DNA from 3 places in the Rhodopseudomonas palustris HaA2 genome. Region 2 is predicted to be linked to each of the others. Evidence: predicted binding sites of a transcription regulator. Region 2 holds the regulator's gene; each other region holds the start of a gene.
The links. The regulator PhoB, encoded in region 2, activates phosphate uptake and scavenging genes when phosphate is short. The targets are predictions, from matches to a motif close to TGTCATNNANCTGTCAT.
Positions count from the first base shown of each region.

Region 1: the regulator PhoB is predicted to act here: its motif matches at 1,402-1,418, upstream of RPB_RS15940 (DUF47 domain-containing protein).
Region 3: the regulator PhoB is predicted to act here: its motif matches at 1,155-1,171, upstream of RPB_RS00445 (alkaline phosphatase).

Region 1 covers NC_007778.1:3,617,336-3,619,601, forward strand. The annotation lists gene RPB_RS15935 (inorganic phosphate transporter) at 1-698, opposite strand, end outside; gene RPB_RS15940 (DUF47 domain-containing protein) at 713-1,357, opposite strand; gene RPB_RS15945 (DUF4407 domain-containing protein) at 1,878-2,266, shown strand, end outside.
Region 2 covers NC_007778.1:873,391-875,656, reverse strand. The annotation lists gene RPB_RS03975 (GcrA family cell cycle regulator) at 1-87, shown strand, start outside; gene phoB (phosphate regulon transcriptional regulator PhoB) at 427-1,128, opposite strand; gene phoU (phosphate signaling complex protein PhoU) at 1,192-1,908, opposite strand; gene pstB (phosphate ABC transporter ATP-binding protein PstB) at 1,934-2,266, opposite strand, start outside.
Region 3 covers NC_007778.1:95,406-97,671, forward strand. The annotation lists gene RPB_RS00445 (alkaline phosphatase) at 1-1,112, opposite strand, end outside; gene argG (argininosuccinate synthase) at 1,410-2,266, opposite strand, start outside.

The sequences.
Region 1 (2,266 bases), 2.6 Mb from region 2:
CCGAGCGCCATCGCCGCCTGGCACGAAATCACCACCCAGAACGGCACCGAAAACTCGCTGCCGAGATAGCCCTGCGAATACAAAAGCACCGCGATGATGCCCATCGTCTTCTGCGCGTCGTTGCCGCCATGGCCGAGCGAATACAGCGAGGCGGAGACAAATTGCAGGATGCGGAAGGCGCGGTCGACGGCGAACGGCGTCGAGCGCACCGAGGCCCAGGACACGATCGCGACCAGCACCAGCGCCAGCAGGAAGCCGACCAGCGGCGACAGCACGATCGCCAGCAGCGCCTTGGACAAGCCGCTCCACAGCGCCGCCGACAGCCCGGCCTTGGCGAGGCCGGCGCCGAGCAGCCCGCCGATCAGCGCGTGCGACGAGCTCGACGGAATCCCGAGCCCCCAGGTGACGACGTTCCAGACGATCGCGCCGACCAGCGCTGCGAAAATCACCGAAGCGTCGATCACGCTCGGCTCGATGATGCCGGTGCCGATGGTGTTGGCGACGTGCAGGCCGAACACCAGGAAGGCGATGAAATTGAAGAACGCCGCCCAGAACACGGCGTATTGCGGCCGCAGCACCCGGGTCGAGACGATGGTGGCGATCGAATTGGCGGCGTCGTGCAGGCCGTTCAGAAAGTCGAACAGCAGGGCGACGGCGATCAATCCGACCAGAATCGGCAGTCCGATCGAAGCATCCACAATGCGGCCCTGCCCTAGACTTGCTCGATGACGATGCTGTTGATCTCGTTGGCGACGTCGTCGAACCGATCGGCGACCTTCTCGAGATGGTCGTAGATTTCGGCGCCGACGATGAAGTCCATGGCGTTGGCGTCGCGGTGCTTGAGGAACAGCTCCTTCAGGCCGATGTCGTGCAGATCGTCGACGCGACCCTCGAGCTTGGTGATCTCCTCGGTCATCGCCGTCAGCATCTGCAGATTCCGGCCGATCGATTTCATCAGCGGCAACGCCTTGCCGACCAGATTGGCGCTTTCGACCAGCAGCGTCCCGATCTCGCGCATCGGCGGCTCGAATTCGCGGACCTCGAACAGGATCACCGCCTTGGCGGTCTGCTGCATCTGGTCGATGGCGTCATCCATCGAGGTGATCAGGTTCTTGATGTCGACGCGGTCGAACGGGGTGATGAAGGTGCGGCGCACCGCGGTCAGGACCTCGCGGGTGATGCCGTCGGCCTCGGCCTCGAAATGGCTGACGCGTTGGCAATGCACCAGCGTCTCGTCGCCGCCTCGCAGCATGTCCTGCAACGCCAGGCCCCCCTTGACGACCGTCTGGGCGTGGCGGTCGAACAGGTCGAAAAACCGTTCCTCCCTCGGCAGAAGGGCTCGAAAGTAGCGCAACATTTAGAGTTATCCGATTGACGGGACTGGGGCCCGGGCGCTGCCCGCGTCACAGGAACGTCATAAATCATTTCGGGCGATGGCAGGCAACCGCCCATTCGCAAGACGCGCAACCCGGCGATGGGGTGCAAATTTTTCGACATTCGCCCACCTGCAGACGCCGACACCGCGACGCCGCGCCCCGCCGCCCGGGTTCGCGCCCGGTGCGAATCACTTGAAGGCGTCCAGCCGTGTCGGCTGCCGAACACGCGATCCGCAACGGTATCGGGGGGCAGAACATGATCCCGTCAACGACACCTCACAGGAATTTTTTGAGGCCGATACGCGCCACGATCGCTGCCGTCTCGGCGACCGAGTTCTCGCCTGACTATCGCGACTTAGCAGTCATTGTTGAGCCGAGCTGAGAACAGATCGGCGGCGGCCGTCCGCCGCACTGCGTATTGAATTGTCGGACGCTCTGTTAGACTCGCATCGACCTGTCACTTCGAACCGCGGCGCACATCACCGCAGAATTTGGGCGGCCATGATTCAACGTGCACTTGGTGTCATCGCCGGCGTCGATCGCAAGACGCTCTCGACCTGCCCGGCCTCGGACAAGCTGTGGGCCGCGCATCTCGGCGCCTCGCTCTGCCTGTCCTTCATCGTCGTGCTCGGCGTCTCGTATCACGCCACCGGCTACATGATCGCGAGCGTTTGGACCCGGCTGCTGGTCTCCGGCGTGATCGCGCTCACCGTGCTGATGTTCGACCGCGCGCTGTGCCAATCGGACTGGTTCTATCAGGGCACGCTGTGGAATACCGCGCCGATCCAGTCGAGCGCCGAAGCCAGGCAGACCGCGTGGCGCTTCGTCCGGGTCGGCATCCGCCTGTTGATGTCGTTCGGGCTGGCTTGGGTGATCGCGATGTTCCTGGA
Region 2 (2,266 bases):
GGCCTGCCGTATTGCGCGCATCACTCGCGCATCGCCTATCAGCCGGTCGGTGACCGCCGGCGGCAGGCGCCGAAGACGACGCGGTAATCACGCCTCTGCGCGGGGCAATGCCGCCACCGCGCGGCACCCGTTCTGGCCCGGAACGCGCTGCGAGCGTTTCTGCCCGGCACGCGCTCCCGACGGTCCTCGCCCGGCTCGACCGGGCGATCCAGTCACCCGGAGCGCCCGTTCATTCTCACCAACACTCGGGAATACTGGATCCTCCGCTTTCGCGGAGGATGACGGCTGGGGTGTGAATCGGATGCCGTGGGCGTCAAAACCCGTAGCCCGCATGAGCGCAGCGATATGCGGGAGGCACCGCTCGAACCCCGCATGGCGATGCGCTCATGCGGGCTACCGACTTGCTCCTGTTGAAGCGCTTCGCGCTTACTCCACCTTGGCGAAGCGATCGTCGAGCGCGTAGCCGGCGCCGCGCACGGTGCGGATCGGGTCCTGCTCGCGGCCCGGATTGAGCAGCTTGCGCAGACGGCCGATGTGGACGTCGACGGTGCGCTCGTCGATGTAGATGTCGCGGCCCCAGACGCCGTCGAGCAGTTGCTCGCGGCTGAACACCCGGCCGGGATGCTCCAGGAAGAATTCGAGCAGGCGATATTCGGTCGGGCCGAGATCGATCGGCCGGCCGCTGCGCGCGACGCGGCGCTTGTCGCGGTCGAGTTCGAGATCGCCATAGGTCAGCACGGTGGCGAGCCGCTCGGGTGCGGCGCGACGCAGCAGACCCTTCACCCGCGCCAGCAGTTCCGGCACCGAGAACGGCTTGACGATGTAGTCGTCGGCGCCGGTGGCGAGGCCGCGGACGCGTTCGCTCTCCTCGCCGCGCGCGGTCAACATGATGATCGGCAACTGCTTGGTGTCGGTCCGCGCCCGCAGCCGGCGGCACAGTTCGATGCCGGAGAGACCCGGCAGCATCCAGTCCAGCACCACCAGATCCGGCAGCCGCTCCTTCATCCGTGTGTCGGCATCGTCGCCGCGGGCGACGGTTTCGACGTCGTAGCCGTCGGATTCGAGATTGTATCGCAGCAGCGTGGTCAGCGCTTCCTCGTCTTCAACCACCAGAATGCGCGCACCCATGTGTCGTCCTCGTCTTCAGTCGAGCGTATCCGGGATGCGCTCCGCATCCCGCCGTCCTGCGCGTCAGTTGCCCGGCGTCGCGTTGGCGAAAGTCGTCATGTCGCCCTTCGGGCGCTTTTCGAGAAGCTGCTCGCCCTCGACCATGTAGAACACCGTCTCGGCGATGTTGGTGGCGTGATCGCCGATCCGCTCGATGTTCTTGGCGCAGAACATCAGGTGGATGCAGAACGAGATGTTGCGCGGATCTTCCATCATGTAGGTCAAGAGCTCGCGGAACAGCGAGGTGCAGATCGCGTCGACTTCCTCGTCGCCGTTCCACACCACCATCGCGGCCGGCAGGTCGTGCGCGGTGTAGGCGTCCAGCACCGACTTGACCTGCGACTGCACCAGGTCGGTCATGTGCTCGAGGCCGCGGATCAGCTTCAGCGGGTGGAAGTCGCTGTCGATCGCGTTGACCCGCTTGGCGATGTTCTTCGACAGGTCGCCGATCCGCTCGAGATCAGTGGCGACGCGCATCGCGCCGACGATCTCGCGCAGGTCGACCGCCATCGGCTGCCGCCGCGCGATCGTCAGCACGGCGCGCTCCTCGATGACGCGCTGCATCTGGTCGATCTCGGAATCGGCCGCGACGACGCGGGCGCCGAGTGCGACGTCGCGCCGGACCAGCGCGTCGACCGAATCGACGATCTGGCGCTCGGCCAGGCCGCCCATCTCGGCGACCATCCGGGTCAGCTCCTGCAGGTCGCCGTCGAACGCCTTGGTGGTGTGCTCGAAGCCCATATTCATTCTCCTCGCGCCTGGCGCGTCAGCCGAACCGGCCGGTGATGTAGTCCTGGGTGCGCCGGTCGTTCGGCGAGGTGAAGATCTTGTCGGTCGGACCGAATTCGATCAGTTCGCCGAGATACATGAAGGCGGTCGATTCCGAGACGCGCGCCGCCTGCTGCATGTTGTGGGTGACGATGGCGATCGTGTACTCTTCCTTCAACTCGTCGATCAACTCCTCGATCTTCGCGGTCGAGATCGGATCGAGCGCCGAGCACGGCTCGTCGAACAGGATGACTTCCGGCCGCACCGCGATGGTGCGGGCGATGCACAGACGCTGCTGCTGGCCGCCCGAGAGGCTGAGCCCCGAGGCGCT
Region 3 (2,266 bases), 780 kb from region 2:
AAGCCGGCCTCGTTCTTCGACAGGACGTCGAGCGCGACCGCGACCTGCTCGGTCAGATCGGGCTGATCCGGATTCTTCGCGACGCCGCCGCCTTTCAGGAAGCGGCGATCGAGCACGCCGTCCATGTTGCCGGGCGCGAACAGGCCGAGCAGTTTTCGCGTGTCGGGCTTGCCGGCCGCGGCCAGCTCGGTCGCACTGGTGGCGACCGCGTAGCCGGCGTCGCGGAACTTCGCCAGATAGTCGACGTCGTCCTTGCGCTTGCCCTGCGCGCTCTTCGGCAGGAAATACGCGGCGCCGCCGCCCATCAGCACGTCGGGACTTGCGGCAAAGAACTGCGCGACGATGTCGTCATACGCGGCGCGACGGCGGGTATGGGCGATCACCGCCGCGGGCGTGGCGTCTTCCACCTCGGTATTGGTGACGATGCCGATCGCAAGTCCCAGCCGCCGCTTCGCCAGCGACGCCAGCGTCTCGACCCTGGGATCGTCGAGCGGGCTCGCGGTGCGGTCGGCATAGACGCCCATCGCATTGACCGCGGCCTTGTGGCCGGTGGCGTAGGCGCTCGCCGCATTGGCGGAATCGGTGATGATCGAATCGCTGCCGGCGGTCGACACCAGCGCCATCTGCGGCATGTCGTCGATCGCCAGCTTGCCGCCGGCGCGGCCTTCCTTGATGCCCTTCGACAGCAATCGCGCAGCGACGCGATGCGCGGGCGACAGCCCGTCGCCGATGAACAGGATGACGTTCTTGGCCTTGCGCGGCCCAGTGTCGTACACCGTCCAGCCGACGCTGCGGCGGTCCGCGCCGTCGCCGGCCTCGACCGTGTAGGCGCCGGGTTTGTCGAGCGCGACGTCGCGCAGCAGCAGCGCCGATTGCGGTCGGCCGTCCTCGCGCGCGATCAGCTCCGGAGCCTTGCCGAACACCGCTGCGGCATCCGTGCCGTTGACGGTCAGCGTCGCCTTGTCGGCGGAGACTTCGCCGGCGAATTCGACCTTGAGATCGAACCGGGCGCCGGCCAGAATTTCGGCGCGGTCGATCGGATAGATCGTCTGCGCCGCGGCGAACGAAGTCGACACCAGCAAGGCAAAAAAGGTCGTGGCGAAACGCATCATGGGAACGGCTCCAAATCGGAGCGCGGACCGTATGAGCGGCAAATGACGGTTCGATGACGGTGTTTAGCAGCGGCAGTCATTCCGGGACGCGCGCCTGATCACTACGATTGACCACTTGCGTCATTCCGGGGCGCGCCACCGGGTCCGGCCTTCGGCCGGCCCGATGACAGGCTCCGCGCGAGCCCGGAATCCCGAACTGTTCTGCGTCCGACCGCGAGGTGCCCTGAACTTCGGGATTCCGGGTTCGCCCGCAGCTTCGCTGCGTGCGCCCCGGAATGACGTTGAAGGTGGGCCGCCTCAGCCCTTGTCGTTTTCGAGCTTCGGGATGTGCGAGCCCTCGCCGGCCGACAGCAGGCCGGCCTTGGCGAAGATGTCCAGCTTGGCGCGGGTGTCGGCGATATCGAGGTTGCGCATCGTCAGCTGGCCGATGCGATCGCCCGGCGTGAACGGCGCGTCCTCGACCTTCTCCATGCTGAGCCGCTCCGGCGCATAGGTCAGATTCGGGCTCTGCGTGTTGAGGATCGAGTAGTCGTTGCCGCGGCGCAGCTCGAGCGTGACCTCGCCGGTGATGGCGCGCGCCACCCAGCGCTGCGCCGTCTCGCGCAGCATCAAGGCCTGCGAGTCGAACCAGCGACCCTGATACAGCAGGCGGCCGAGCTTCATGCCGCTGATGCGATACTGCTCGATGGTGTCTTCGTTGTGGATGCCGGTGACGAGACGCTCATAGGCGATGTGCAGCAGCGCCATGCCCGGCGCCTCGTAGATGCCGCGGCTCTTGGCCTCGATGATGCGGTTCTCGATCTGGTCGCTCATGCCGAGCCCGTGCCGGCCGCCGATCGCATTGGCCTCGAGGAACAGCGCGACCGGATCGGCGAACGTCTTGCCGTTCAGCGCGACCGGCTGGCCTTCCTCGAACCGCACCGAGACGGTCTCGGCCTTGACAGCGCAATCCTCGCGCCAGAACGGCACGCCCATGATCGGGACGACGATCCTGATGCCTGAATCGAGGTGTTCGAGATCCTTGGCCTCGTGGGTGGCGCCGAGCAGGTTGCTGTCGGTCGAATACGCCTTTTCCGAACTCATCTTGTAGGCGAAGCCGGCGGCGGTCATGAACGCCGACATTTCGGCGCGGCCGCCGAGCTCGTCGATGAACT